2 linked regions of the Proteiniborus sp. DW1 genome follow. The protein of the gene in region 1 interacts with the protein of each later gene in a pairwise test. Links are inferred from orthologs where the notes say so. Each region holds a gene or a part of one and is shown in the gene's direction. Other genes may lie near its edges.

Region 1 (17,084 bases):
TTAAATTTTTTGTATTAGCAACTATGGGAGAGCTATTAGCCATAAGAATAACCACAAGCGATTGGAAAATGCCTTGTGGAATAGTGTATAGGGCAGTTATTTGGGGTTTTTTAGGTATGGGAATTACATTATTTTTTGCTATATTCCAAAATGGAGTTCAAGCTATAATGGCTAGTGGACTGCTTCCAAAAAGTAATTCTAGACTTATATCGGCTTTTTTTACAAGTGCAGCAACTAACATGACTTTTGGACCTGTAATGATGGCTTTTCATAGGGTTACAGATACATATATAGATATGAAATACGAGAGTAAAGGCAGTAATATTTCCCTAAATAATGTTATTGAAAGAATAGATTGGAGAGGCTTTATTTCATTTGTTGTACTAAAAACAATACCTCTATTCTGGATACCAGCACATACCTTAACATTTTGGCTGCCATCAGAATATAGAATAATGGCAGCTGCAATGCTATCTATAGCACTAGGGGCCATACTTGCTTTTGCAAAGAAGAGAAAGCAAACTGCATAAAAAGTGTTTACTCATCTTCTATAAAATAAAAATCTAACAGTGCATAACAGTGTACTGTTAGATTTTTATTTTATACAATAATCTAGAATATTCTTTTATAAAGCAGGTTTATTTGTAAGAGATATCTGATGAAGTCACAACTATATACATGTTATGTAACACAGGAGAAACTGTGAAGATTATATGAAAATATAACAGAATAATCTTCTATGGCATAAAATGATTGAAAAGTAATGAAGGGAGTTTTATTATGTGGAATAAACTCTTGTTTTTTGGAAGAAGAATGAAATCATTATTAAGAGAGAGCCTAACTAAAGAGGAGCTTTATAAAGAAGTTAGTCGCATGGTACAAGGTAAGATTATAGGTTCATTTGCTTTAGAAGAGCTTTATAAAAATATCCTCAGTAAAAAGTTTATCAATAACACAGTGATAGAATCTCAGGTAGATAATAGAGATACAGTAAATCTAGAATTTATTGAAGGTTATAGGAATATGGCAGATGAAGAGGAATATATTTTAAAACTTATTACTGAAAAATATAATAGAGAAACTTCTATTGCAAATTGGAAAATGAATCTACATCTGTTAAAAGGAAACTATAAAGATTTAGAGAAGGACAAAAGTGTATATATTGATAGGATAAATTCTTATATTACTGGATATTCATTTATTGATAATATTAAAAACAATTCTTCAAAAAAAACTAGAAAGAATGTAAGTTTACTTTCTAACTATTCTCCAGAAAAAGCTGTTGAATATGCGATAACCTATGCTTTTAATTATAATACAGCTAAATACCCCAACTATGCAGGAAAGGGGGGAGATTGTGCTAACTTTATTTCCCAGGTATTACATGCCGGAGGGAAGCCAATGAATGGAACTAATGCCTCTAATTTTAACAACTGGTTTTGCAGATCAAATCGTGTATGGGATGTAGATAAAATATCTTCAACCTGGAGAGGGGCAGATGCTTTTGGACATTACTGGATGAGGAAGGCAGTTTCTTATAAAAGCTTTGATAGGTCATACTTTAGTGACAACTCTAAATTGAAGAAGGTTCTCGAGTATGGAAATAGAGGAGATGCAGTATCCATACTTAATAGTAATGGTAGGCCCTTTCATACACTCATAATCATAGACTATGCCAAGGATGATTTAATATGTGCAGCTCATTCAGGAGATACAGTAAGCGCATCCTTAAGAAATTATGGTTTGTTTAGCGGTGGAATAAGAATTTATAAAATGGGTCAATAAAATAATAAAATCCGTAGGCACTTATAAAATCCTACGGATTATTAAGTTTATTAATTTGGCAATAATGCAAATCTTACAATAAATAATATTGCTAGTATATACATTATTGGGTTAACTTCTTTATGTCTACCAGTAACAAGTTTCATAATTGGATAGAATATAATTCCTGCTGCAACTCCATTAGCAATACTAAATGTGAATGGCATTATTGCTAATGTGAAGAAAGCTGGAACCGCTTCTGTAAAGTCTGAAAAATCTATGTCAACTACAGATTGAATCATAAGTACACCTACTATTACAAGTGCTGGTGCTGTAGCTTGAGTAGGAACAACTCCGATTACTCCTGAAAGGAATAATGAAGCGGCAAATAATATACCTGTAACTACTGATGCTAGACCGGTTCTACCGCCAGCTGCTATTCCTGCTGTTGATTCAACATAAGTTGATGTTGTAGTAGTTCCTAAGAATGAGCTTAATGTTGTAGCTATAGAGTCAGATAATAAGGCTCTATTCATATTTCTTACTTTTCCATCTGGCTCAATCATATTTCCCCTTTGGGCAGTTCCTAAGAGAGTTCCTATGTTATCAAACAGGTCAACGAAGCTTATTGTCATAACAACCATACCTATATTGATTAGAGCACCTATAAATCCACCCTCACCATTTCCTAGTAATCCTGCAAAGTCCCATTTTAAGAAAGTTGGTGCTATTGATGGTGGAGCACTAAATAATTTGATACCTTCAATATTAGTTATACCCATTGGGATACCTATAATAGTAGTTAGAATTATTGATATAAGCATTGCACCTGTAACATTTTTAGCCATAAGTATAGCTGTTATTACTATACCTATTAATGTTAACAGTACAGCTGGGCTTGTAAAGTCACCAAATCCAACTAAATTAGCAGGATTTGAAACGATAACGCCACCACTTTTTAATCCGACTAATGTAATAAATAGTCCTACACCTGCTCCTATTGCAGTTCTTAAATTCATTGGTAGGGCATCAATTATCTTCTCTCTTATTGAGGTTACAGTTATTATGATGAATAAAATACCAGAAATAGCAACAGCAGCAAGACCTTGTTGCCAAGTATAACCTAAGTCTACTACTACAGTATAAGCAAAAAATGCAGTTAATCCTAGTCCAGGAGCTGTAGCAAATGGTAATTTAGCAAATATACCCATTTGTAAAGTTCCGTAAGTTGATATTAAACAAGTAGCAGTAAAAAGAGCACCAACAATTGGATCATTGAATATTGTAAGTGCATTAGCTTCGTCTCCTAATAAACCAGGTACATTCATACCTGCTGCTTTAAGTAGATTCGGAATAACTAACAGAACATATGCCATAGTAACAAAAGTAGTTATACCTGCGATTATTTCGGTTTTTACATTTGTACCGTATTTAGTTAGTTCGAAATACCTTTCGACAAATGAGCCAGATTTTCCTTTTTGATTTCCCATCTTCATTCCTCCCATTATTATTTTGAGTAATTTTTTAAATTTTATGTTACTTTAGACGAAGTTAACTTTTATCACATGAAAAACGTTAACACACGATTTACATTTTAACAGTTATAATTAAGATTGTAAACAATAAAAAAATCCAATAGAAATAAATTTTAAACAGCAGACTGTTAAAAAGGAATTATTCTGTTAATATGAAGAAAGTTAATAACTTGTATTTTAAGCTATTTGAGGATGCTTATTTCTAATAAAACAGCAGCTGTCAAAAGGTCATTTTTTTCAAATGATTTTTAATGGCTATTATAAAAATTATGATGGAACATTTTCTTATAGATTATAGTCTATTTTAGAGAAGCAGATATACTAATTTTATTAAGGGGGAGATAAGATGAAAAGGAGGATACTCTTACTATCTTTACTTGTTTTATTGGGAATATTTTTATTGACAGGGTGTATACCTGGAGATGGAAGTTATACTATAAGCAAACCAGCAGGATTTTTATCTGGAATATGGCATGGTTGGATTGCTCCAATTTCATTAATAGTAGGTATATTCAAGTCTGGTGTCAGAGTTTATGAAACAGTAAATTCTGGCTGGTGGTATGATTTTGGCTTCTATATAGCAATAATAAGCGGATTTGGAGGCATTTCACTTAGTAGAAAGAAGAAAAAAGGTGAATAGCAGTATTTTACTGACTAAGTGAGAATACAAAAATATACCATAACAAACTTTGAAGGAGCTGAAAAAGATGCGACCAGTTGATATGCATTGTGACACAATTTTAGGACTTATGAAGGATAAAGAAAAACTAGAGCTATTTAAAAACGACTTCAGTATAGACATTAGAAAAATGAAAAAAGGGAACTCATTAGCTCAGTTTTTCGCTATGTTTGTATATTTAAAATCAGGAAAAGATCCAATGGAAACTTGCCTTGAGATGATAGATAAGTTTTATGTTGAGCTTGAAAAGAATTCTACTCATATTTCTCTGGCAACTAACTATGGTGAAATTATGAAAAATGACAGAGAAGGCAAAGTGTCCGCTGTGCTTACTATAGAAGAAGGCGGAGCTATAAAGGGAAAGCTTCATAATCTGAGAAACTTCTATAGATTAGGAGTTAGGGCTATAACTCTTACATGGAACTATCCAAATGAAATAGGGTTCCCTAATACTAATTATGAGCATAAGGATAAGGGACTAACTAGCTTTGGAGAAGAAGTAGTTCATGAGATGAATAGGCTTGGAATGTTAATAGATGTCTCACATATTTCTGATCAAGGATTTTATGATGTAGCCAGACTAAGTTCAAAACCATTTATAGCTTCTCATTCTAATGCAAGAGCTATTAAGGAGCATTCTAGAAATCTTGACGATAACATGATAAGAGCTCTCTCGGAAAAGGGAGGGGTTATGGGAATCTGCTTTGAAAGAGATTTTCTTGGAGAAAGTGAAAAAGCTAGAATAAAAGACATGATTAGGCACATTAAGCATATCAGAAATGTTGGAGGAATAGATGTCATAGGATTAGGCTCAGACTTTGATGGTTGTCATCCAGATGGAGAGATTAGTAATATCGGAGAAATTGAAAAGCTAGCTTATGCCTTAAAGGATAATAATTTCACAGAGGATGAAATAGATAAGATATTTTATAGGAATGCTTTAAGAGTTATTAAGGATGTGTTGTAGACTAATGTAGGTAGAATTTGGATACTAATATAAAAAACCTTCTATAAATCAATTTAACTTATAGAGGGTTTTTTTATATTCCTCCTTCAATTATTTTACACTTTCCTATATAATAGGGTATAGTATAATAGGAATATCGTACAAATGTTCGCCAAATATTTCTATTAAAATTTATTGTTCGCTATAGGATAAGAAATGAAAGGAGTAACCTATTGATGAATTTTCTTGATGGACTTAATGATAAACAAAGAGAGGCGGTATTGACTACAGAAGGGCCACTGTTAGTTCTTGCTGGTGCAGGAAGTGGAAAGACCCGAGTACTTACTCATAGAATAGCATACATAATTGAAGAAAAGGGAGTAAAAGCAAGCAATATACTTGCACTTACCTTTACTAATAAAGCAGCTAATGAAATGAAAGAGCGAATTAGTAGACTAATAGGAGACGAGGCTGAGTATATATGGGCTGGGACATTCCACTCAATATGTGTAAGAATACTTAGAAGAGATATTGAAAAGTTAGGATATGGGAAAAGCTTTGTCATATTTGATACAACAGATCAAAAGACCTTAATTAAGGATTGTATAAAGCAACTAAATTTAAGTGAAAAGCACTATGAACCTGCTTCGATTATGGGATTTATAGGTTCTCAGAAAGACAATTTAATAGAGCCAGATACCTACATAAACCAACATTATGGGGATTATAGAGAAAGACAAAAAGGAGAAATATACAGACTCTATCAGCAAAGATTAAAAGAAAACAATGCATTAGATTTTGATGACCTAATCAATAAAACTATAGAGTTATTCAGACAGTTTCCAGACATACTGGAGTTTTATCAAAATAAGTTCAGATATATTCTAGTTGATGAGTATCAGGATACAAATAGGGCTCAATATACACTTATTAACCTATTGTCAAAGAAATATAACAATATCTGTGTGGTTGGAGATGACGATCAATGTATTCTTCAAGGTATGATGGTTAATACACCAGAAGGTAACATACCTATCGAAGAACTGACAGAGGGGCAAAAGATCTACTCTCCTTCTGGTTGGGGTAGAGTTTCGGAAGGGACAGTGGAGAAAAAGATTAAGAAAGAATACTCAGGTCCAATAATAAAAATTAGAACTCAAAATGGAAACGTTATTAAGACAACTCCTAATCACATTATGTTTGGGAAACTAAACGTAAAACCAGGAGTATATTACGTTTACCTTATGTATAAAAAAGGGAAAGGGTATAGAATAGGACAAACACAAGGGGTTAGAAGCAGAGAAGGAGAGATCGTCAATGGTTTAATGGTGAGATTAAACCAAGAGCATGGTGACAAGATATGGATTCTCAAAATATGTAGCAGTAAAGAAGAGTCAACTTTTTATGAACAGTTATATTCGTTTAAGTATGGAATCCCTACTACTGTATTTCATGATGTCGGTAGGGGAATAACATTGACTCAGAAATATATTGATGAGTTATTTAATGAGATAGATACAGAAAGCAACGCAATTAAATTAATGGATGATCTCTTAATTTTTGAAGATTTCCCACATCACAGAGCTAATGGAGTAATTAGAGGAGGGGCGATTAGAAGACTTATAAATTTAACCTTTTTTGGAGGAAGAGTTACAGGTATAGATAAAGGATGGAATAGTCATAGGATCGCATTTAACACTTCTAGTGATGAATTAGAAAGCAAGGCAATTAGGGCAGGATTTCCTGTAAGAAAGGGACAGCGAAACACTTGGAGAATTGAAACAGAAAGAGTATTTTATGATGAAGCTAATGAATATGGAAAAAGCATTCAAGAACTAGATAGTGATATAGAAATAGTTAGAAGAGCAAAATTAACTGAGCAAGAAAGTTTTTATTATATGCCAGCTTCACACATTAGACCATCTATGAGTATAGCCAGTTACGAGGGTGGTAAAATTGTTGAAGACATTGTTGAAGAGGTTTCGATTGAAGAATATGATGGATATGTATTTGACATCTCTGTGCCTAACTTTAGACAATATTTATGCGAAGGGATAGTCGTTCATAACTCTATATATGGATGGCGCGGGGCTGATATTCGAAACATTCTTGACTTCGAGAAGGATTATAAGAATACAAAGGTCATAAAACTTGAGCAAAATTACCGTTCTACGAAGACAATACTAAATGCTGCCAATCAAGTAATAGAAAATAACGAGGGCAGAAAAAGTAAAAGACTGTGGACTGCAAATGATGAAGGATGTCCAATAAAGGTTTTCAGCGGTGCTAATGAACATGAAGAAGCAAATTTTATAGTAGATAAAATAAAAGAATTATCTGCAAAAGAAGATAGAAAACTATCAGATTTTGCTATTTTATATAGAACTAATGCCCAATCACGTGTAATAGAGGAAGCATTTTTAAAAGCTAATCTTCCTTATAAAATAGTAGGAGGACATAAATTCTACGACAGAAAAGAAATAAAAGACATAATAGCATATTTAAGGCTAATTCAGAACCCAGTAGACAACTATGCATTTAAGAGAATAATAAATGTACCAAAAAGAGGTATAGGAAAGACAACATTAGATAGACTAGAGCAATACAGCATAGAAAAAGAAGATAGTATGTTCGGAGCAATGCTTGAATGTGATGAAATTCCAGGGCTTACTCAAAGGGCAAAAGACAGTCTAAATTCCTTTTCTACATTAATAAGAAAGTTTATGGCAATGAAGGAAATTTTCACAGTAACAGAATTAATAGAAAATGTAATAGATTCTATTGGCTATATAGAGGAAATACAACAGGAGGAAACTGTTCAAGCAGAATCTAGAATAGAGAATATTAAAGAGTTTTTATCTGTAGCTGTTAGCTTTGAGGAAACCAGTGAAGATAAAACCTTAGAAGGATTCTTAGCAAATATATCACTGCTTTCTGATTTAGACAAAACAGATGATACAGATAGAGACACTGTTACTATGATGACTCTTCACAGTGCAAAAGGATTAGAGTTTCCAGTAGTTTTCATGACAGGAATGGAAGAAAACCTTTTTCCAACATCTAGAGCCTATTTCAATGAAGACGACTTAGAAGAAGAAAGAAGACTATGCTATGTAGGTATTACAAGAGCAGAGGAAATGCTATTTATGACAAGAGCATTCAGCCGTATGATTTACGGTAAAACGGGAGTTAATTCCATGTCTAGATTCTTAAGAGAAATACCTGATGAACTAATTGAGGACCTTAATGAAAGTCGGACGAATAAATCATCTAGTGTTTTTTCTGTATCATCTACTAAAACATATAATAGCATGTCCCCAAAATATTTTACTGGATACACCATAGAAAACACTAGAAAAACTCCTAAGGATACTAATCTAGATATAAAGCCGGGTTCAAAAGTCAACCATAAGGTTTGGGGTATAGGGACAGTAGTACAGGTCAAAGAATTAGACAACGACAAAGAAATTACAATAGCTTTTAATAGCCAAGGTGTTAGAAAGCTTATGCTTTCATTTGCCCCTATAGAGGTAATTAGTTAAGGAAGGTGAACTTTTTTGGATAAACAGAACAGAATAAAAGAGCTAGTGGATATTTTAAACGAGCTTAATTACTATTATTATACACTAGACAGCCCAAAGGTCAGTGATAAGGAATACGATTTGCTTTATGACGAACTATTAAGTCTTGAAAGTGAAACTGGTATAATACTCCCAGATTCACCTACTCAAAGAGTAGGTGGAGAGCCACTTGAAAAATTTGAAAAACATAGACATTTAGGCAGCTTATGGAGCTTAGATAAGGGGCAAAGCTTTGGAGAACTTAGAAGCTGGGATCAAAGAGTCAGGAAGCTAATAGAGCAGTATAACCTGGTTCATGATGAAAAGCTGCCACAGCCAACTTATGTAATGGAATTAAAATTTGATGGATTAACTATTAATCTAACCTACATGGACGGCAAGCTGGCCCAAGGAGCTACTAGAGGAAATGGAATCACAGGCGAGGCAATACTACCTCAGCTTAAAACAATAAAATCCATACCACTTAGTATAGACCATAAGGGGACTATAGAAGTACAAGGGGAAGGATTAATGCCGCTTTCTGCCCTTGAAAAGTATAACGAGAATGCAGCAGAGCCTCTTAAGAATGCAAGGAATGCTGCTGCTGGTGCTTTAAGGAATCTTGATCCAAAGATTACAGCTGAAAGAAATCTAATAGCTTATTTCTATAATATAGGCTACACTGAAAGCCTTAACTTCAATACCCATGTAGAAATGATAGAATTTTTGAAGGAAAACCGCTTTCCTGTAAATGAGTATTTTAGACTATTTAATAGTATAGAAGAAGTTATAGAAGAGATTGAAAAAGTTAAAGAAGATAGAAAGGGACTAGATATACTTACTGATGGTTTAGTAATCAAAATAAATGACATGAGGACTAGGGATGCTCTAGGGTATACTCAGAAGTTTCCAAGGTGGGCTATAGCATATAAATTTGAAGCAGAGGAAGTGACTACAAAGCTGTTAGGTATAGAGTGGAATGTTGGAAGAACTGGAAAAGTGACACCAACAGCACTTTTGGAGCCAATTGATATTGGAGGAGTTACAGTAAAGAGAGCGACACTTAATAACTGGGATGATATTCAAAGAAAAAAAGTAGCTATAGGCTGTAGAGTATGGATAAGAAGGTCTAATGATGTAATACCAGAGATAATGGGAATTGTAGAAGAAGCCCAAGAAGATATAACTGAAATAGCAAAGCCTGAAAAATGCCCATCATGCAATAGTGAGTTGGTTCAGAATGGAGTACATATGTTTTGCCCTAATTCTCTATCCTGTAAGCCACAGCTTGTGTCAAGATTAGTTCATTATGCAAGTAGAGATGCTATGAATATAGAAGGCTTTAGTGAAAAGACTGCCTCTCAACTTTTCGAGGAGATTGACTTAAAGGATATACCTGGCCTATATGAGCTAAAGTTTGAGGATTTGATAAACCTAGAAAGATTTGGACCTAAAAAGGCTCAAAATCTTTTAGATGCTATTGAAAAAAGTAAGGATTGTAGCCTAGATTCATTCGTATATGCCTTGGGAATACCTAATGTAGGTAGAAAAACAGCAACTGATCTGGCAGATGAATTCAAATCCTTAGACAAAATAATGGTTGCTACTTATGAAGAACTCATTAAAGTACCTGACATTGGGGATATAATAGCTAACAGTATAATCGAATTTTTCCATGATGAAAAAATACTAGATAGTATTAATAAATTGCTATCAGAAGGAATCAATATTAAATATGAGCATGAGGAAATAGAGCAAGAATCCATTTTTACTGGTAAAACAGTGGTCATAACAGGTACTATTGAAGGGTTTAGCAGAAGTCAGGCAGAAGCTTTAATCAAAAAAATGGGTGGTAAGACTTCTGGAAGCGTAAGTAAAAGGACTGATTATGTAATTGTAGGAGAAGATGCTGGCTCCAAGGCTGATAAGGCTAGGGAGCTAGGTATAAAGATAATAACAGGAGAAGAATTTTTAGATATAGTAAAATAATTGATATAATAAGACAAAATATTCATAGTATTAACAAGAAAATGCAAGATGTGGCAATACATCCTGCATTTTCTTGTTTTATTTTAGAAAACGCTGTTGAATTATTTTTTTATTACTAGTATAATATTTTGTTATAAGCGGTTCTTTTAAATTGACATATTCAGTCATTTAGACGGACTTATACTAAGTATTGATTTTTTTCAATTCTATTTATTCTAAAACTCTAGAATGGGAAATATAGCTAATTTGCTTAAATGTTAATTTTATTTAATAATTAGCAAAAGTTTTTTTAACAGTCATAGTCAAAAAATAACAAAAAAGATATTTAATACCTACCGCTCTTCCTTTGAAAAACTGCTGTTTATAAAAAAACATGGCAATGAAACGGCATAACCATGAGATTGTTACATTTTGTTAACAATTTATTTAACTAGATTTAATTGAAAAGTGGATAAATATGATGTATCATTAATAAAAGTTTTAAAAGTTCTGACAATTGGTGGATGCATTTCATATCATACTTATCTTAGTCTTAGCGTAGTCTTACCTAAGAGTTCACTTTTTACTTCAGGTTTCAAAGAAAGTTTCCAATGTCATGTTATTTTTAATTAACTCATTAGAAAGGGGAGAGAGTTTTTTATGCTTTTTAATGTTCAAAAAAGAATTTTGGAGGTGTATTCATGTTAAGGTATACTTTAAAACGAGGACTCATAGCCCTTATAACTATCTGGGTAATTATAACAGTTACTTTTTTCTTAATGCGTGCAATACCTGGAGATCCATTCACTAACGAAAAGAAAATTCAGCCACAAATCATGGAAAACTTAAAAAGAAAATATGGCTTAGATAAGCCTCTAATTGTTCAATATGGAACATATCTTAAGAATCTGCTTAAAGGTGATTTGGGAGATTCTATGAAGTACAAAACAAGAACTGTTAATGATATGCTAAGAACTTCATTCCCTGTTTCAGCTAAACTTGGACTCATGGCTGTAGCTTTAGGAGCAGGTTTGGGAATTAGTTTTGGTATTATAGCAGCACTAAATAGAGGAAAGATATTTGACTATTTTGTCATTCTACTTGCAGTTGTAGGAGTTTCAGTCCCTGGATTTGTGTTTGCAGCACTATTCCAGTATTGGTTTGGGGCAAAGCTTCAATGGTTTCCTGTAGCTAGATGGGGCACTTGGAAACATATGGTATTGCCGGTTGCAGCCTTAGGATTTACTATGATTGCATATATTGCTAGAATGATGAGAACTAGTATGTTAGATGTTTTAAGTCAGGACTATATTAGAACTGCTAAAGCAAAAGGACTTTCTAGAGGTGCTGTTACTTGGAAGCATACAATTAGAAATGCCATACTTCCAGTGGTTACAATAATAGGTGTTAGTATTGCTGGGGTTGTAGTTGGCTCTTTCGTAGTTGAGTCAATATTTGCTGTACCTGGTATGGGTAAATATTATGTTCAAAGTATTCAGCAAAATGATTATACATTGATAATGGGAACAACAATATTCTATGCTGTTATCCTTGTTGTTATGATGTATTTAATAGATATCGTATATGGACTAGTAGACCCAAGAATAAGATTAGATGATTAAAAGGGGGGAAAGAAATGGCACAAATTAGTATTGAAAAAGACATGTTTGAAATAGTGGGAAAGGACTTGGAAAGTGCAGATGCTGTAATTAGACCAAGCTTAACTTATTGGGCAGATGCTTGGAGAAGATTAAAAGAAAATAAGCTAGCAATAGTTGCATTAATAGTACTTTCTTTAGTAGTTATTATGGCATTTGTAGGACCTATGATAAGTCCACACACTTATGATGGCCAAGATTATACTGTAATTAATAAAGAACCAAGTGCAGAACATTGGTTTGGAACTGATGCTTTAGGAAGAGATATATTTGTTAGATGCTGGGCTGGTGCAAAGATTTCACTATTTATAGGTCTAGTATCAGCAATTATTAACGTAACTATAGGTATTATCTATGGTGGTATTGCTGGTTATCTAGGTGGATATGTAGATATTATAATGATGCGTTTTGTTGAGATTATATATTCCATTCCAGAACTATTATGGGTAATTCTGCTAATGGTGGTAATGGGCACAGGATTAAAAACAATAATTATTGCCATATCTATCTCTGGCTGGGGGGGAATGGCACGACTAGTTAGAGGTCAGGTGTTACAATTAAAGCAAATGGAATATGTATTAGCTGCTAAGACGCTAGGAGCTGATACATCAAGAATCATTGCTAAGCACTTAATTCCAAATGCAATGGGACCAATCATCATTAACCTTACATTCCAAGTTCCTAGTGCTATATTTACTGAGGCTTTCTTAAGCTATATAGGACTTGGTATTCAGCCACCTTTAGCAAGCTGGGGTAGTTTAGCTAATGAAGGAACATTAATGCTTTTGATAAAGCCATATCAAATGTTCTTCCCAGCACTTCTTATTTGTATAACTATGCTTGCATTTAATATTTTAGGTGACGGTCTGAGAGATTCATTAGACCCAAGACTTAGAAAGTAGGGGGGGAAAAACTTGGCTAATAAAAATAATGTTTTATTAGAAGTTAAGGATTTGACTGTATCCTTTGACACTTATGCTGGTGAAGTACAGGCAGTGAGAGGAGCATCCTTTCACGTCAATAAGGGTGAAACTTTAGCTATAGTAGGAGAATCAGGTTGTGGTAAATCAGTTACGGCGCAGACTATAATGCAGCTTATTCCTATGCCCCCTGGAAGAATTAAAAAAGGTAATATCTTCTTTGAGGGAAAAGATCTGGCTAAACTTACAGACAAGCAAATGGAAGCAGTACGTGGTAAGGATATAAGTATGATTTTCCAAGACCCTATGACTTCTTTAAACCCAACTATGAGAGTTGGTAAGCAAATAATGGAAGGACTTATGAAGCATCAAAAATTCACTAAATCAGAAGCAAAAGAAAGAGCAATAGAGATGCTAAGGCTAGTTGGTATGCCAACACCTGAAAAACGTGTTGAACAGTATCCCCACGAATTCAGTGGTGGTATGAGACAAAGAGCTATGATTGCCATAGCTTTAGCATGTAATCCAAAGTTATTAATAGCTGATGAGCCTACAACAGCACTAGATGTTACTATTCAGGCTCAAATCATGGAATTAATGCAGGACTTACAAAGAAAGCTTAATACATCGATTATTTTGATAACTCATGACCTTGGGGTTGTTGCTAAGGTAGCAGATAGAATTGCAGTTATGTATGCAGGTGTTATAATCGAAAGTGGTACAGCACATGAAATATTCCACAATCCTCAGCATCCATATACATGGGGGCTTTTAAAATCAGTACCAAGGTTAGACACAGGTGAGAAAGAGAGGCTAGTACCTATAGAGGGGACTCCTCCAGACTTATTTGCACCACCTAAGGGGTGTCCTTTTGCTGCAAGATGCGAACATGCTATGAAAATATGTAAGCATCAACATCCAGAAAAGACTAACTTAACTGACACTCATTATGTGAATTGTTGGTTACAACACCAAGATGCACCTAAGGTTATAAATCCTATTACTGGAGAAGGGAGGTAGCTAATATGGATGAAAGAAAAAATTTAATAGAAGTTAGAAACCTGAAAAAATATTTTAACGTTGGTAGAGGACTAACTCTTAAAGCTGTAGATGGAATAAGCTTCAGTATAAAAGAAGGAGAAACCTTAGGCTTAGTTGGAGAATCTGGGTGTGGAAAATCTACTGCTGGTAGAACTATAGTTGGCCTTTACGATATTACAGACGGAGAAATTATTTTTGATGGAATGGATGTGGGTAGACTTAGTAAATCAGAAAAGAAGCAGTTCACTAGATCTGCTCAGATGATATTTCAGGATCCATATGCTTCCCTTAATCCTAGAATGACAGTTACGGACATTATAGGAGAAGGTATAGATATTCATGGTCTTCATAAGGGACAGGATAGGCAAAAAAGAATATATAATTTGCTAGAGCTAGTTGGACTTCGAAGAGAACATGCAAGTAGATATCCTCATGAATTTAGCGGTGGACAAAGACAGCGTATAGGTATTGCGAGGGCACTTGCTGTAGAACCAAAGTTTATCGTTTGTGATGAGCCTATTTCTGCTCTTGATGTGTCTATTCAAGCACAAGTAGTTAACCTATTAGAAGACTTACAAACTGAGTTTGGACTTACCTATTTATTTATTGCTCATGATTTGAGTATGGTTAAACATATTTCAAATAGAATAGCAGTTATGTATTTGGGAACAATTGTAGAGCTTGCAGATAGCAATGAGCTTTATGAAAGACCTCTTCACCCCTATACTCAGGCATTACTATCAGCAGTACCAATTCCTGACCCTGAGATTGAGAAGGATAGAAAGAGAATTATGCTTGAGGGAGACGTACCAAGTCCTATAAACCCATCACCAGGATGTAAATTTCAAGGTAGATGTAGAATGGCTCAAGATATTTGTAGAAAAGAGACTCCTGAGTTAAAAGAGATATATCCAGGACACTTTGTTGCATGTCATATGATAAAATAGATTTTTCATGACATAGGGTGAACATTGATTTTCTTCATATTCAAGGAAGTTAAAGTAACTAGTATATTCCTGAAGATTTGAAGGAATCAATTTCATTATATACAGAATAACTTTGAGATAAAGGGAGGAGAAAAACATGAGAAGAATCAAATGGGTAGCTTTGGTATTAGCTATTTTTATGGTGCTAACTATAGGCTTAACTGCTTGTGGCAATAGCACAGACAAAGATACAAATGATAACAATGCTGGTAATCCTTCTCAAGGGGAAGAAAAACTGGCAGCAGAACAAGTGTTGAGAGTTAACTGGGGTTCAGAGCCACCAGATCTAGACCCACAAACATCAACAGACCAAGTTTCTTTCTGGATTATTAATGCTATTTATGAAGGATTAGTGAGACAACAGCCAGATGGAAGCATCACAAAAGGTTCAGGATTAGCAGAGGACTGGAGAATTAGTGAAGATGGATTGACTTATACATTTGAACTAAGAGATGCTCAGTGGTCAGATGGGACACCAATAACTGCATATGATTTCGAATATGCATGGTTTAGGGCAATAGAACCAGAAACAGCAGCAGAATATGCATACCAATTCTACCACATAAAAGGTGCAGAAGCATATAATAAGGGAGAAATAACAGACAGAAATCAAGTAGGTATCAAAGCATTAGATGAAAAAACATTAGAAGTTGAGTTAGTAAGACCAACTCCATTTTTCTTAAGCCTAACATCATTTATAAGCTATATGCCTGCTCAAAAAGCAGCAGTTGAAAATTTAGGTGAAGAATTTGCTTCCTCACCAGATAAAATGGTTTATAGTGGACCATTTATGATTGAAACATGGGACAAAGAGCAAAAATTAAACCTAGCTAAAAATCCAAATTACTGGGATGCAGACATAGTTAAGCTTGAAAGAATAGAAGGAGATATGATTACTGATAATAATACTAGAATTAACCTTTACGATACTGGTGAGCTTGATGTAACTGCAGTTCCATCAGAGTTTATTGAGAAATACAAAGATACACCTGAATTTGGTACAGCAGCTGATGCAACAACTTGGTATTTACAATTTAACATGGAAGATGAATATTTCAGTAACATAAATATTAGAAAAGCATTTGCTTATGCATCTAATAGAAAAGCATATGTTGACAATGTATTAGCAGATGGTTCTATAGTAGCAGGAGGATTAACACCACCACTATTAGCAGGAAAAGATGGCAAAGATTTTGCTGAGAACCGTGGGAATCTATATGATGAATATGATGCAGCAAAAGCTAAAGAGTATTTTGAAACAGGACTAAAAGAATTAGGAATTACAAAAGAAGAATTTGTAAAGAATGTATCCTTCATTGGTGGAGAATCTACATGGTGGAGCAGAACAATGCAAGCAATGCAACAAATGTGGAAGGATACTTTAGGAGTAGAACTAAAGATTGAACAAATGTCATTTGCAATGCGTCTAGAAAGATACGATAGCAAGGACTATGGAATAACTCTAGCTGGTTGGGGTGGAGATTATAACGACCCAATGACATTTATGGATTTATTCGTAACAGGTGGCGGAAATAATGATGCATATTATTCAAACCCTGAGTATGATGCAAATATTAAGAAAGCTATGGAAGGTGAAGGTGACGAAAGAATAGATGCTATGATAGAGGCTGAAAAGCATTTAGCTGAAGACCTTCCAATATTCCCATTATTCCATCCTGCAAGAGTATATGTACAAAGAGAATATGTAAAAGATATTGCTAGATTTGCAGTTGGTTGTGATACCGAATATAAATGGGCATATATATTAGAGCACTAGAATAAAATAAATCAGAGGAGAGGGTTCAAGATTTAGAAATTTTCTTAATCGAGGGACCTAGGCCTCTGATTTTCTGTTTTTGGAATTATGTAGAATGTACATACATAAAAATAATAGTAGAGAAAATTACTTGAATAATATAATTTACATAAACTATTATATGTAGTAAATATATAATAATTTTAAAATATATATAAAAGTAAACGCTCTGCAATATTACATTTTTGTAATAAATTAATTACAAGAAGGA
Region 2 (16,055 bases), on another replicon or contig:
ATTGAAGAATATGAAATGCCGGAGTTTGCAGAGATTGTTTACAAAGATATTCCTAATAGGGTAATTAAATCTAATAAACCTGATGTAGAAGTGGTTGCAGGAGCATCATATACAAGTATTGGGCTTATTGATGCTATTAAAGACGGACTGAGTAAGGCATTAATTAATCAATAACTAGGACAAAGGGAGTGTATTTATGTGAAGCTCCAGTATAAAATAACTATATTTATGACTCTTATGCTTGTCACTGTAATAGGTGGAATTGGAATACTTACTTTTAGACAAGTTGAAAATACAATAGAGCATCAGATGGGAAACAATGCAATGGATTTAGCAGTGACTATAGCTTCTATGGATGTCATAAAAGAAACACTAGCTACAACTAAGGATTATAGAGTTATTCAAGACAAAATTGAAAGCTTCAAGCATGATACAAGGTTTAATTATATAATAGTCATGGATATGGATGGTATTAAATATTCCTATCCAATAGAGTATGATTTAGGGAAGAAATACATTAGTGGTGGAGAGGAAAGGGTACTGAAGTATGGGGAATCATACGTATCTGCCGACAAAAATGTATTAATATCAGCCATAAGAGCCTTTGTTCCAGTTTATTATGAAGGAGAGCAGGTAGGGGCAGTACTAGTAGGTTTATTAAACAATACTGTTTATGAAGAAGTAAGGCCGTATATATTTAACTTCCAGTTGACAATTGCAATAGGCATAATAGTAGGTATTATTGGTGCTGCAGCATTGTCTTATAATATCAAAAAATCCATATTTGGACTTGAACCAAAGGAAATCGCTCTCCTACTAGGACAGAGAGATAACATACTCCAAAGCTTGAAAAACGGAATAATGGCAGTAGATGAAAAAGGTAATATTATACTTTTAAATAAGAATGCAAAAGATGTTTTAGGTTTTAAGGATAGTGATGTAGGTAAGAACATTTCTAACTTTAATTTAGCCTATACTAAAGAAATAATGGATGTACTTGAAAGCAAAGAGTCTATCTACAATGAAGAAGTTAGACTTGCACCTCAAAAAATACTTCTCTGTAGCCATACAATAATGAAAAATCATAAAAATGAAATTATAGGAGTCGTATCTAGTTTTCAGGACTTGTCAGAGGTTAAGAGAATGGCTGAAGAGCTTACAGGTATAAGAAAGCTGACAAATGACCTAAGAGCCCAAAGCCACGAATTTTCAAACAAACTCCAAACCATATCTGGGCTTATTCAGCTTGAAGAGTATGATAAGGCAGTGAAATATATATCTGACTTATCTGAACGGAGACATGAAATATTAGGAACATTAACCTATAAGATAAAAGATGTTCATATGGCAGGTATACTTTTATCGAAGTATAATAAGGCTGCTGAGGCTAAAATCGAAATGAAAATAGATCCTAATTCAAATGTAACAGCATTACCTAAAGAAATTAGTGCAGACGATGTCTGTTCAATATTAGGAAATTTAATCGATAATGCTATAGATGAATTGGTTAAGGTAAAAGATGGGAAACTATATATTAAGATTAATTCAGATGCGAATGAACTTAAAATCATAGTAAAGGATAATGGAATGGGTATAAGTGAAGATATTAGAGATAAAATATTTTTAAGAGGATATACTACTAAATCTGGATATAGAGGATTTGGCTTAAATATTGTGAAAAAAATAGTAGATGCTGCAGAAGGAGCAATAGAACTCAAATCAGATAGTGGTACTTGTTGGGAAATAACTATTCCCATGGGAAGGGGGAATTAATATGATAAAGGTTCTTATAGTTGAAGATGACCCAATGGTTAGAGAAATCAATGAGAAGTTTTTAAAAAAAATAGAAGGCTACAAACTATGTGCTAGTGTTGGGTCAATAGATAAGGCAAAGGAAGTTATTTTACAAGATAAGCCTGATCTAATATTATTAGATATATTTTTTCCACAGGGAAGAGGGCTAGAACTTTTAAAGTGGACAAGGAAAAAGGATTTAAAAATTGATGTGATTCTAATAACAGCAGACAGAAATATGGAATCTGTCGAGGAAGCCTTTAGATATGGTGCTGTTGATTATATAGTGAAGCCATTTGTCTTTGAAAGGTTCAAAGAAGCAATGCTTCAGTACAGAAATAGAAAAAAGAACCTATCATCCAATGAAGCTATAGATCAAGAAATAATTGATAAGTATGTATTAAATGAAAAGAAAGCAAATACCAACCTTCTAGAAGAAATTGGAGATGTAAAGGGTTTTAGTCAATATACCTATGAGAAAGTCATAAATTACATTGAGAATATGAAAGGACAAACATTTACAGCACAGCAGGTGTCAAAGAGTATTGGAGTCTCTAGGATAACAGCAAGAAGATACTTAGACTTGCTTGAAAAAGAGCAGAAGATTGTCCTTGAACTTGAATACGGAAAAGTGGGAAGACCTCAGAATAAATATAGATTAAAAGAAGAATAAAAATGGTAAATCCTATAGGGAGCAGATTAACTGATCTGTTCTTTTTTTGTCATTTTTAACGCTAGTGAAGAATCTATACATCGCAGTTTCGCAACACAAATTTATCTGCTTGCTGTCGCTCGCATGAATTTGGTGCTCATTGCGCTTGACCTACCAGCAATTTTCTGAAAAAGGCATTCAGAAAATCGGGTTAGGTCATAAAACATAGTTTTACTTTTAAAAAAGGGGGTATTATAAAAATAGACAATAAAACTATTTTGTTTTCATAATATAGAAATTAGACTATATATCTTAAAAGTGAGGAGGACTGGTTAAATGCTTACAGATAGATTTAATCCATTAAAAGAAGAAATGCTTAGCATACTAGATAAGGATGGGAAAATAATAAATGATAATTTACACCCCTTAATTGAGAATGATAATCTGTTGAGGATGTATAAAACAATGCTTCTTACAAAGGTAGCAGATATAAAAGCACTTCAATATCAGCGTCAAGGCAGAATGTTAACCTATGCACCTAATAGAGGTCAAGAAGCAGCACAAGTGGGTTCAATAGCAGCCACTAAGGAAAACGATTGGCTAGTTCCAGCCTTTAGGGAATTAGGAGCATGGTTATATAAGGGTGTACCACTTGAGCAAATATTCTTATATTGGTATGGAAATGAAATGGGAAGTAAGTTTCCTGATGATATAAAGATGCTTCCTGTATCAGTTCCTATAGCATCACAGCTTAATCATGCCACTGGTATTGCAATGGCTTCTAAGATAAAGGGAGAAAAAGATGTAGCAATTGTATATGTTGGAGATGGAGGAACTTCTCAAGGAGAATTCCATGAAGCAGTTAACTTTGCAGCAGTATTTAATGCACCAGTTATATTCTTAATCCAAAATAACCAATGGGCTATATCTGTACCTAGAGGCATACAGACAAAATCTAAAACCTTGGCACAAAAAGCCATTGCTTATGGAATACCTGGAATTCAAGTAGATGGTAACGATGTATTAGCAATGTATGCTGCAACTAAGGAAGCTGTAGAGAGAGCAAGAAATGGAGAAGGACCTACACTTATAGAGGCAGTAACCTATAGACTAGGGCCTCATACTACATCAGATGATCCTACAATATATCGTGATGATAGTGAGGTTAAAGAATGGGAAAAGAGAGATCCAATTGAGAGATTTAAGAAGTATTTAATAGATAAAGGTATTTGGAGTGAAGAAGAAGATAAAAAGCAATATGAGGAATACGAAAACTATGTTGGGGAAACCTTCAAGAAAGTTGAAGAATCAGGACTTGTTCCACTAGAAGATATATTTAAGTACACTTATGCTGAAATGACTCCAAATCTAGTAGAGCAATACGAGGAATATAAGAAATTTCTTCAAGAGGAGGGAATGTAATGGCTTTATTAAATAATATAGGCGCATTGACACACGCTTTAGATAGTGAAATGGAAAGAGACAGCTCTGTTATAGTTTATGGTGAAGACGTAGGCTATGAAGGTGGAGTTTTTAGAGCCACAGTAGGATTACAACAAAAATATGGAGTAGATAGATGTTTTGATACACCTTTATCGGAAGCGGCTATAGTAGGGACTGCAATAGGCATGGCTATAAATGGTATGAAACCAGTAGTTGAAATACAGTTTGATGGCTTTGTGTTACCAGCACTGAATCAAATAATTGCACATGCTGCAAGAATGAGAAATAGAAGTAGAGGTAAGTATAGTCTTCCTATGGTAATAAGAATGCCTTATGGCGGTGGAATAAGGGCCCTAGAACATCACTCTGAAAGCCCTGAAGCTATATTTGCTCATATACCAGGACTTAAGGTAGTGATACCTTCTACACCATATGATACAAAGGGCTTACTTTTATCAGCAATTAGAGACCCAGACCCAGTAATATTCTTAGAGCCAAAGAGAATATATAGAGCATTCAAGCAGGAGGTGCCAGAAGAAGACTATACAGTACCCATAGGCAAGGCTAAGGTAGTGAAAAGTGGTGAAGACATAACTGTAGTAGCATGGGGAGCATTAGTTAGAGAGACACAAAAAGCAATAGAGAAAGTAGAGAAAGAGGGAATAAGCGTTGAGTTAATAGACTTAAGAACTATATCTCCAATAGATAAAGATACAATAATAGAATCTGTGAAGAAAACAGGAAGATTTCTAGTTATACACGAGGCAGTAAAATCCTTTGGTGCGGGAGCGGAGCTTATATCAATAGTAAATGAGAAGGCATTTTTATATCTTGAAGCACCTCCAACAAGGCTCACTGGATTTGATATAACTGTTCCACTACCAAGAGGAGAACACCACTTTATAATAAAACCTAGACAGATTGCTAAGAAGATAAAAGAACTAGTAGAGTTTTAACGGAGGTGATAGAATGTTTGAATTTAAATTTGCAGATATAGGAGAAGGAATACACGAAGGTGTACTATTAAAATGGTTTGTTAAAGAAGGAGATAGAATTAAAGAAGGGGAGTCTCTCTTCCTTGTAGAAACAGACAAAGTAAATGCAGAGATACCCTCACCTGTAAGTGGAAAGATATACAAGCTATTTGGAGAAGTTGGCGATACAATCCATGTAGGAAATACAGTAGTTATAATAGATGATGGAAGTGGAGACAATAAAGTCGAATTAAAGCAGGAGCCTTTAAGTGAGGATGAAAAGGGTGCTGGAGTAGTTGGACATATAGAAGTATCCTCAGAAGTTATAGATAGCAGTGACGAAGGAAAACAGGATGAGAAGAAAACCAGAACTAAATCACTGGCAACTCCTGTAGCTAGAAAGCTAGCTAAGGATTTAGGGATAGATATAAACTTAGTAAAAGGCACAGGACCAGCTGGTAGAGTAATGAAAGAAGACATATATGCATATAAAGAAATGAATAAGAAAGTAGAAGAAGCGAAGGAAGTTGAAGAAACGAGCGTATTTGTCCAGCCTGTAGGAGGTACTTTCCTAAGACCTGAGATTAAACGAGAAGAAATAAAGGTTTACGGTGAAGTTGAAAGAGTGGCTATTTCTAGGATAAGGAAGACCATATCAGATAATATGGTACTGTCTAAATCTGTAATTCCTCATACTTCAGTTATGGATGATTTTGATGTAACTGAATTAGTGAAGCTTAGAAAAGAACAGAAAGAAATGGCTAGAGATAGAGGCATTAGCCTAACCTATATGCCATTTATTATAAAAGCTTTAACTATTGCATTAAAGGAATTCCCTGTATTTAATTCAAGTTTTGATGATATAAAGGATGAAATTATTTATAAAAAATACTATAATATTGGTATAGCAACAGATACACCAGAGGGGTTAATGGTTCCAGTTTTGAAGGAAGCAAATAATAAGGGAATTTTAGAGATTGCTAAGGAACTTGAAGGTATTGTGGAAAGGGCTAGAAACAAGACTATAGGCATAGATGACCTATACGGAGGAACATTTACAATAACTAACTATGGTGCATTAGGCTCATCCTATGGAGTTCCTGTAATCAGACATCCTGAGGTAGCGATACTAGGCATAGGTAAAATAGACAAAAAGCCTGTAGTGATAAATGATGAAATAGTCATTAGGCACATGATGCCTATATCGCTAAGTATTGACCATAGGATTATTGACGGAGGAGATGCAGGAAGATTTTTACTAAGACTTAAGGAGCTTTTGAGTAACCCCATGTTGCTGTTACTAAGCTAAGGGAGGAAAAAGGATGAAACAGTACGACATTTTAGTTATTGGAGCAGGTCCAGGAGGTTATGTAGCTGCCATAAAAGCAGCACAAATGGGAGCAAAGACAGCGGTAGTCGAAGCTGGAGAATTAGGAGGAGTTTGTCTAAATGTAGGATGTATACCAACTAAAACACTTCTGAAAAGTGCCAAGGTATACGAATATGTAATGAATGCAAATAAATATGGCGTTGACATTAAAGACAAAGACGGAGTATCTATTAACCTAGATGCAATGGTTAAGAGAAAAAATCAAGCGGTTAAAAGACTTACAGGAGGAGTTAAACTTCTGCTAGAGAAAAATGGTGTAGATATCTATAAGGGCTTTGGAGAGGTAGTAGACAAGAATACTGTAAAAGTAAATGACGAGATATTAAATACTAAGAACTTAATTATTGCAACAGGCTCATCTCCTATGATTCCAGATATTGAAGGAATTAAAGAGTCCTTTGAACAAGGCTATGCAGTTACTAGCACAGAGGTTCTTGATCCAAAGGAGCTTCCTGAACACTTGATAGTATTAGGAGCAGGAACTATTAGTATTGAGTTCGCAACACTTTATAATGCACTTGGCAGCAAAGTTACCATACTTCAAAGATCCCCTAGAATATTATCAGGAATAGACAAGGATTTAAGTGAAGCTATGGCTAAGATTCTAACTAAAAAAGGTGTAAAGATAATTTATGGAGTAAAACATAAGAAGTTCGAAGGCAACAAGGTAACAGTAGAAGTTAATGGGGAAGAAAAAACCTTTGAAGGAGATAAGATACTCGTTAGCCTAGGAAGAACCCCAAACTTGAAAGGTCTTGAGAACCTAAACTTAGAAACTGATAGAAAAGGTATAATCACTGATGAAAGAATGAGAACTAATATAGAAGGAGTATATGCGATAGGAGACGTAAATGGTAAACATCTATTAGCTCATGTTGCTTCAGCTGAGGGAATTATAGCAGTTGAAAATATAATGGGTGTGGATAGTAAAATGAGCTATGACAGAATACCTTCATGTATCTATAGCTTCCCAGAAATAGCAACTGTAGGTCTTACAGAAGACGAGGCAAGGGAAAAGGGATATGATATCATAGTAGGTACATTCCCGCTAAGTGCAAATGGAAAGGCCTTAGCTGAAGGAGATAGAGATGGTTTTGTTAAGATAGTTGCTAATAAAGAATTTGGAGAAATCCTAGGAGTTCATATGATGGCATCTACTGCTACAGACATGATAGCAGAAGGAGTCATGACTATGGAACTAGAGGGAACACTTGAAGACCTAGCAAGAGGCATTCATCCTCATCCAACTCTTTCTGAAACTGTTATGGAAGCAGCTCATTTGGCATTAGGTAATCCGATTCATACATTGAAACAATAAAAAATCTGTAACTCTCTATATAAAAAACAAAGCTGGCAAGGATAAAATAGTATGCCAGCTTATTTTTTTGCTTTAAGGGGAAAGCGAAGAAACGGGGTTATTGCTTTAGGATAAAGCAAGTAACCTCGTTTCTCATTTCATTAAACTGAGTAAAACTAAGGTTCTAAGAAATGATTTTGCAATGTTTAACTATGCCTTATATTTTTATTAGTATTTCTTTTGATTTATTAGAAAATTCATAGGCTTTTTTATAATCATCAGTCAAAGAATGTAACTCAGCTAAAAAAGTATATGCATCGTAAAGAGTATTCAGCTTTTCGCTTTTTTCTAGTATTTCTATAGCTTTATTAAGATAGTTTTCTGCCTTACTATATTCATTTAAAAAAATGTAGCATTTACCTAAGTTTTTGTATATAGAAGCTCTATCAGTATCCTTGATAATGTTAATATCTACTTCTTTTGAGAGATTAATTGTATCTATATATTTTTCCTCTTTAGTTAAGACTTCTATAATATCAGATTTTATTGTATTAACCTTTAATTGATTGTTAGTTTTCTCGTAATATTTCATGCTTTCGATTAAATATAATTTGGCATCAGAATAATTACCTTCTGTAATATAATAATTACCTAAGTTTTTTTGGCTTGCAGCCTTGAGGTCGTATTTTTCTGTGAAATCATAGAAAACGATGGACTTTTGTGTGTGGTATATTGCTTTTTTAATATCACCATTTTGTTCATATACTAAGCCTAAAAGCATATGAATATTGCCTGCATTATAGAAGCAATTGTATTCCTTAGAAATATCTAAAGAGTATAAAAGAGGAGGTATTGCTTCAATGTACTTTTGCTGCTCGAATAGAGAATATCCTAAGACATAATACAATTTAATTTCTATTAACTCATTATCTATATGAGAATTGCTTAGTAGTTCAATAGCTTTTCTAGAAGATTTTTCTGCATCTTTGAACTCATTATTATTAAAATAAATATAGCCTAGATTAAGATATGAAACTATTAGATAATAATAATCTTTATTCAAATCTAGAAGTTTAATGCATTCTTCAAAAGCTTTTTGTGCATCCTCTGATTTGTTAGTGTAAACATAACATCTTCCTAGAATGCTTAGGATTCTAGGATAATTTATTATGTCAGTTGAGCAATCATACTCTTCTAATATTTTTTTTATATAAGTAATGCAGTCATCATATTCCTTATTCTTAAACAAATATGTTGAATGTTCAAATGCCAGTTCAATACTACTCTTTTTTCCGTTTTCAATTACAATTGAATTATCAAGAAAATATGATATTGGCTTCTCAAGCTTCTCTGCAAGGTATTCAATAGTTTTTAGTGAAGGATTAGCAGAATCATTTTCTATCTTGCTTAACATATTTCTTGTAATAAAATTTCCTACCAGTTCACTTTGTGAAAGATTTTTTTCTAACCGTGCCTTTCTTATTTTTTGTCCTAAGGTTAGTTTAGTCATTTTTAATCACCGCCATAAGTAAATATAATTTACCTCACTATATCAGATTATTTTTATATAAGCAACAACATATTTTTAACAACATCATAAAACTACTGATGTAAGATATTGTCGAGCTTTTATAATTGACATTGATAAAAAAAACATATATACTGACAGTAAATAATATTGAACAGGCGTGACTGTGTTTTGTTGTAGTGTTACAAAAAACACAAAGACAAAGGTGAATTATGTTTAATAAGGAGGGGATATCATGAAGAAACCACTAAGACATTTTAAATTGTTTTGGTACTTATGATAATGATTTTTAAGCTTTGTATAGTATCTGCTGTTGCATCAGCAAGTGATAATGAAAAACCACCAATTCTTGGTGGAAAGAACAAAGTCGAGTGTTGGTGCTTAAAGAATAAATAACTATTTATGAAGCTATGGAATGCATATAATGATTATTTGTATTGAGAATTAGCAATTTATTTTCTTAACTAAGTAATAAAAGTATTCTATTTACTATTAAAGTGAGTAATAGTGTTTAACGTGGTTATGAAGAGTGCTTTATTATCCGGAGGTGATTTAGTGAAAAGTTCAAAATATAATATATTCATTGAAAACGGAAATAACGTATTGGCATATAATTCTCGAACATCTGCTCTAGCAGAGGTATCATATCCCAAATATGATACTATCCTAAAAATCCTTGAGAATCCAAATAACGAATGTGATGAAAAACTTAAGCAAGATTTGTTTTATGGAGGATTTTTGATTCAAGATGATTTTGATGAGTTGGCATCAATTAGGCATGATATGTATAGAGCTAGGTTTTCAACAGAAATATTACAATTGACTATTGCTCCAACGGCAGATTGTAACTTTAGATGTCCTTATTGCTATGAAAAAGATGTATTAGAAAATAAAGTTATGACAGATGATGTAGAAAATAAAATTATTAGCTTTATTAAATCAAAGATAAATAGCATTCATACATTAAGTATTACATGGTATGGTGGTGAGCCGCTTCTAGAAAGTAAGCGAATAGACCGAATGAGTGAGCAAATAATTGAGATATGTAATGAACATGGAGTAAATTATGATGCAGGTATTATAACAAATGGGTATTTATTAACGCGTAAGAATTTTTTGATGCTTGTTAAAAACAAGGTAAAAACCATACAGATAACATTAGATGGAACAGAAGAAACTCACGATAAGCGGAGGTATCTAAAAGATGGTGGAAAAACATTTAGTAAAATTATAGATAATTTATATGCACTAGTTGATATATACAAAGAAAAAAAGGAAGAATTACCTCGTATAAATGTAAGGATCAATACTGATAGAAATAATAAAGATGAAGCATTTGGACTGTTAAAATATATATCCAATAGCCCCTTATCTAAGTTTATTGCACTTGATATCGCAGCTGTTTATGATCCAGCAGATGTGGAGCATTTATATACATTGACACTTGAGGAATATAGTAAGGTTAAAAATGATTTTGTAGACCTATGTAGAGATGAGGGGTTTCAGATTAGCAATACTCTATTCTATCCGAAAAGAGTTAATGCAATATGTGTATGCGATAGGGTAAATACTGGGGTAATAGGTCCCGATGGAAGCGTATATAAATGCTGGGAAGAAATTGGAGACATTAATGCTTGTATTGGTCAAGTGGGTAATAACACCGTACTTAATCTACCAGAAAGATATTATGATTATATGTTATTTGATCCTACATTATCAGAGCAATGTTCTAACTGCAATATTTTACCTATTTGTATGGGTGGAGGCTGTCCATTAAGAAGAAGTCGTGATAAAGTAAAGAACTGTGAGCTACAAATGAAGAATATTACTAGTTCAATACTAAAAAGCTATCAGCTTATTACGTCAAGTAATTAAGATAAGTGCTATTATGGTAGTTATGATGATGCTATTCTCAATTGACCAGAGTAATAAAAACAAATAATTGTTTCAAGATTACAAAATGGTAAGTAGTAACAAACTTAAACTTAGATGATGATATTAGCTTGTGTTATAATTGATAGAAAGTGAGGTTTTGTTATGAATTTTATAGTAAATCCGTTGGAATTGATTTCTCCATTAGATACCTGTTCATGTGGAAACAATTCTGGGACTGTTACATATAGCAGCCCATGTAATAATAATTGTACACGTGATTGTGGGGGTTACTGTGGCACTTTTGAAGTATGTGTTACACCTACTGGAGTTAAGTATTCTCCAGAAGGAATAAATCCAAAAGCATAAAGCAAAACAAGAATAGTATTTGACTAAGATCTAGAATAAATATGAGATAGCATCATCACTACAAAAAAGCGAAAGGGAGGAATTGCCATAAGATACTCAATAAAATCTATTATGAAAAGTAAAATTACTTTAGCATTTGCTATTATACTTATCATACTAAATATCTACACTATTATTCGCTTAGAAAAAATTGCCCATAACTCAAAGCATAACCTTGCTATTCGCTATGAATTACTTGCCCTCGAACAAGAAGAGCTTATAAGAATGGAAAAAGCAGGTATGGAGCTTTTACAACTAACTGAGACTGAGAAACCGATATGGGATAACTATATCTTACACTTAGAATGGAAGCTAGAAAAATATAAGGTTATGGCTGAAAAATTAGAAAATAGTACTTCGTCTGACACATGGAAGGATGAACTGTACTGTGATATTGAGATGACTATGACATATATGGACACTGTAGCTAATCCTGATAATGGAAGGGCATTATCACATGATGTATTTAAGGAAGAAATAGAACTTCTAAACTTAGACATTAATTGTCCTTTTGATTCAAGTCAGCTTCATCTTATAAGGGATATTGCTAGAATGAAAGGTATAGATAATGCTTGGAGTGAAGAAACCTGTGAGTATGTATATAATGGACTTAAACAAACGCTAAAGGCAAGATTTGAATTAGCAAAATCAGGGGAAAAACAACTGTATTCAGGAACAGCTTCCCCTTGGACATTTTATATCAATAAAGTAGGCTTGGAAGAGTATTCATACCAATTACTTGCTGTACTTGTAATCATTTTTACAGGTGCTGTTATTTTAGAAGAACGTAAAAATAGAAGTAACAAGCTTATTGAGATGTTGCCTGAAAAAAGAAGCTATATAATAAGCTATTATTACAAATTAGGTCTTATATCTGTAATGAGTATTCTGGTTATTACACTTATATTGCCTATACTTTATTTTGGCTTTAAGTATGGATTCAATGGGCTACAAAATCCTATATTTGTCTATGAACAGGGATTTACTTCATTTACAGGATATACACATGTTCAGGAATATTCCTATTATGGATTAGGTAAATTTTATGGAACGAGACCATGGTTTGAAGGAGGGTATTATCCGGCAACTATACTTACAATCTATCCTTTATGGAAGGTCATGCTAATTTCTTTAATTATTAGTTTATTAAAGGTCATTTTCTTCACCATATTAGGAGTAGGTATAGGACTTAGCTTTACTAGTGTCATGCGTTCATCTTTTGTACTGACTATAGTTTCGGTTTTCTATTTAGTCTCACAGAGGTTAGCAAATAAGATGTATTTCAACCCACTTTCCATTAATTCATCTTGGGATGTTGCAACAGGATCAGCTACATATACATGGTTTAAATCAGCAGCTGTACTTATAATATCAATTATTATTATGCATATTGTATTTTATGTCATAAATGAAAAAAGAGATTATGTAGGCTAGGAGGAAACAATGAAAGATATATTGAAGGTCGAGCACTTAAGGAAAAATATTGGGAAGGCTTGCATTATTCCAGATTTGAGCTTTGTAGTTAAGGAGCAAGAGATAGTAGGTTTTTTAGGTCCTAATGGTAGTGGTAAATCCACTACACTAAAATGCATTTGTGGCTTATATCATACAAATAATGGAAATATAGAAGTTAACGGTCATTCTATTGTAAAAGAGAGACAAAAGGCTTTGGCTCATATGGGTGTCAGTATAGAACATCCTACACTATATCCAGAGCTTTCAGGTTTAGACCATTTGAAGATGATGGCTAATTGGCGTGGAATAGATAAAAATAGAGTGAAAGAGATGGTAGAATTCAGCGGTTTAGGAATAGAAATCAAAAAAGCTACTGGCAAATATTCCATGGGAATGAAGATGAGACTTATGTTAGCTTTAACAATTATGCACAGGCCTAAATTAGTAATACTAGATGAGCCAACAAACGGTTTAGATCCACAGGCTGTTTTCAAACTGCGTCAGCAAATGGAATTTATACGTCAAGAAGGTTCTTCTATTTTATTTTCTTCACATCAACTAGGTGAAGTTGAGAAGATAGTTGACAGAGTGATTTTCATTAATAAAGGGAATAAGCTTTATGATGGACCATTGCCAGAAGATTTGCTATCAGAAGCTGCATATGGCATATTAGTTCATGAGCGTGAAGAAGCTAGAAAGCATATTCAAAATATTTCTGAAGTCAATTTGCTGCCAGAGCAGGATGATGATACTTGGATTTATTTCACGTGTAAGGAAGAAAAGGCTCTAGGAAAGTTATTGATGGCTTTATCCAAAGAGAATATATATGTTCTTGATATAAGAAAAGAACATAATGACCTAGAAAGTTATTATAAAAAAGTGTACGGTGATAAATATGAAGGGGCTATTTAAGAATGAAATTAAAATGTTTTATTCTAAAAAAAACATTTTAATTTTAATTATATCTTGTGTTATAACAGTTTTAATATTTCAAGTAAATTATGAAAGGCAATACGAGAGGTATTCACAACAGCGTCTACAGAAGCTATATGAAGAAGTTAATAATGCAAAAGTATGGTCAGCTCGTTATACAAGGCGACTTGAGCGATTAATAGATGAACTTCCCGGACATCCTAGTACTCCAGAAGCAGAGCTCATGGATCAAACATGGAAAAGCCACTTAAAAAACCTAACAACGCTTAGTCTTTTATGGAAAGATCCTGAAGAAAACAAAGAAAAAATTATTAAAGTTGAACAGAGAATAGACGAAAGTTTAATTGAAGTAAATGAGATGAATATTGAAACAGGTATTACTCGTTTATATAGAGATGTAGAAAGAGAATGGAATAAAAGAAGGATGTTGTCAGAGAAATATAATGAGGTGGGTATAGAGGCGGAGATTAATCCTTTAAAGCCAACAGCAATGTACTTATTAATTGATTCACTCAATGGCAGTAGCTACATGAGTTTACTTGCTATAGTACTAATTATACTCTTTAACTTTGATATATGGTCAAAAGACTTTGATAATGAAACTGTAAGGTTAATTTTCACACTTCCCTACAGTAAAACAAAAATCTTCAATATAAGATTTATTACTAGATTTGTTCTATCGTTATTTTCAGTATTAATCCCAATAATAATTTTGTGTATAATTGGCTTTTGTAAATATGGGTCGGGAATAGATAGTTTTGCCACAATAAATAGTCAAGCATTATATGCCTTTGGTAGCTTTGAAAATGCTAATGAATTTTTACAAGCTTATGATATAGTAATAAGTATAGGAAAGCTAGCTTTGTATAGTAGTCTTATATTCATTTTGTTTATGTTTTTAACATTTTCATTAGCGACCTTTGTATCTTATGCATCAAAGAATCAGCAAATATCTATACTAATATCCATGGTTGGAATAGTCATGCTATCAGTATCTCTTTTAACACCCACAGAGCCTAAAAAATCGGCTATTAATCTCTTACAATTTATAGATATAAACAAATTATTATCAGGGGCTTTGAGTTTTTCATGGATTTGGGCATTGAGTATTTTTATTTTAAGCAACTTTATTTTGTACTCTGTAAATTTATTATGGGTTAATTATAAGGAGTAGAGATGAAAAATATAAGTGATATTCTTAAATTTGGTTTCAAATATATAAATAAACATAGATATAGCTATATATTTTATATAATTTTGTCCTTATTGATTAGTTTAATAGGTGTTTTTGTACCTTTGATAACTGGTCAGATTGTTGACATGATTACTGGAAAGAATACAATGGTTAGCTTGCAACAGTTAGTTGGGAGTTTTGTAATTTTAATACTTATTCAATTTATATTATCTTATATTACTAATTTACAATATATTAGAATACAAAGTGAATCGGGTTACATAGCGAATATTTCAAGTATTGAAAAAATATATAATGCTTCATATAGGGAAGTTTGCAATGTGAATCCATCATCACTCAATCAAATGATAAATAATGATTGTAATATAATAGTGATTTTTTGTATAACATTATTTAGAGATCTTTTAGTAAACATAGCTATTATTTTTACTGTCTTCGTTATTGTTTTTAGGCAATCTAGAGCTCTGTCTATTCTGTTCATGATTCTTGTAGGATGTTATAGCATAATTTATTATGGCTTTAAGAATAAGTTATATGATCAGTCGCTAAAAGTTAAAAATAAACAATCTGATTTTTTTGGAAAATTATATAATTTATTAGGCAATTTAAGGTCTATTAAAATAAATGGTTTTTTTTCTAGAACTGTTGAAAAGCAAAATTTAGTTTTTGATACTTATAAGCATGAACTAATTGAACAAGTAAAACTATCAAATATCTTTAACTTCTTTACATCAGCAATTACTATAGCCGCTCAGGTTTCTTTGTATCTATATGGCGGTAATATGGTACTACACGGAAATATGAGCATAGGAATTTTTGTGGTTTTGACTAGTTATTTTTCAAAACTGCTAAATTCAACAGACTATTTTTTACAATTAGGTACTCAATTGCAGAATGTAAAATCTAGTTATGATAGACTAATGCAATATACAAGCCATGAAGAGCATAAATATGGGAATATCAATATTAATTCTGTAGAAAGAATCTATTTCGATAATGTAAGCTTTAAGTATGATAAAGATACTGTGTTTGAGTTAAGTAAACAATTCGAGAAAGGTAAAATTTACTGGATTAAAGGCAGCAATGGAAGTGGAAAAACTACATTTATTAATTT

The links.
Region 2: the proteins of DW1_RS02295 (region 1) and lpdA interact in binary tests that used the Escherichia coli proteins (3 or more experiments, as listed by UniProt). The link is inferred for Proteiniborus sp. DW1 from one-to-one orthologs.

What each region holds. Positions count from the first base shown.
Region 1 is NZ_FMDO01000007.1:203,907-220,990, forward strand. What follows is about bases 4,823-8,666. They hold DW1_RS02295 (UvrD-helicase domain-containing protein), read left to right. Parts: upstream 4,823-5,160; coding sequence 5,161-8,466; downstream 8,467-8,666. Other genes in these bases: DW1_RS02290 (dipeptidase), read left to right, coding at 4,823-4,945; ligA (NAD-dependent DNA ligase LigA), read left to right, coding at 8,482-8,666. In the rest of the region: DW1_RS02270 (hypothetical protein), read left to right, coding at 1-530; DW1_RS02275 (amidase domain-containing protein), read left to right, coding at 781-1,785; DW1_RS02280 (solute carrier family 23 protein), read right to left, coding at 1,836-3,260; DW1_RS02285 (hypothetical protein), read left to right, coding at 3,646-3,939; more of DW1_RS02290, read left to right, coding at 4,007-4,822; more of ligA, read left to right, coding at 8,667-10,473; DW1_RS02305 (ABC transporter permease), read left to right, coding at 11,154-12,074; DW1_RS02310 (ABC transporter permease), read left to right, coding at 12,089-13,012; DW1_RS02315 (ABC transporter ATP-binding protein), read left to right, coding at 13,025-14,050; DW1_RS02320 (ABC transporter ATP-binding protein), read left to right, coding at 14,056-15,018; DW1_RS02325 (peptide ABC transporter substrate-binding protein), read left to right, coding at 15,155-16,834. UniProt on the Escherichia coli protein: A helicase with DNA-dependent ATPase activity. Unwinds DNA duplexes with 3'-5' polarity. Translocates on single-stranded DNA with 3'-5' polarity. Initiates unwinding more efficiently from a nicked substrate than double-stranded DNA.
Region 2 is NZ_FMDO01000044.1:156,392-172,446, reverse strand. What follows is about bases 5,564-8,378. They hold lpdA (dihydrolipoyl dehydrogenase), read left to right. Parts: upstream 5,564-6,185; coding sequence 6,186-7,571; downstream 7,572-8,378. Other genes in these bases: DW1_RS11915 (helix-turn-helix domain-containing protein), read right to left, coding at 7,768-8,378; DW1_RS11925 (dihydrolipoamide acetyltransferase family protein), read left to right, coding at 5,564-6,172. Also shown: DW1_RS11950 (FMN-binding protein), read left to right, coding at 1-174; DW1_RS11945 (ATP-binding protein), read left to right, coding at 199-1,773; DW1_RS11940 (response regulator), read left to right, coding at 1,775-2,467; pdhA (pyruvate dehydrogenase (acetyl-transferring) E1 component subunit alpha), read left to right, coding at 2,783-3,868; DW1_RS11930 (alpha-ketoacid dehydrogenase subunit beta), read left to right, coding at 3,868-4,845; more of DW1_RS11925, read left to right, coding at 4,859-5,563; more of DW1_RS11915, read right to left, coding at 8,379-9,060; DW1_RS15945 (hypothetical protein), read left to right, coding at 9,346-9,474; DW1_RS11910 (radical SAM/SPASM domain-containing protein), read left to right, coding at 9,634-10,953; DW1_RS11905 (hypothetical protein), read left to right, coding at 11,116-11,319; DW1_RS11900 (hypothetical protein), read left to right, coding at 11,431-12,792; DW1_RS11895 (ABC transporter ATP-binding protein), read left to right, coding at 12,802-13,725; DW1_RS11890 (ABC transporter permease), read left to right, coding at 13,709-14,920; DW1_RS11885 (ATP-binding cassette domain-containing protein), read left to right, coding at 14,923-16,055. UniProt on the Escherichia coli protein: Lipoamide dehydrogenase is a component of the glycine cleavage system as well as of the alpha-ketoacid dehydrogenase complexes.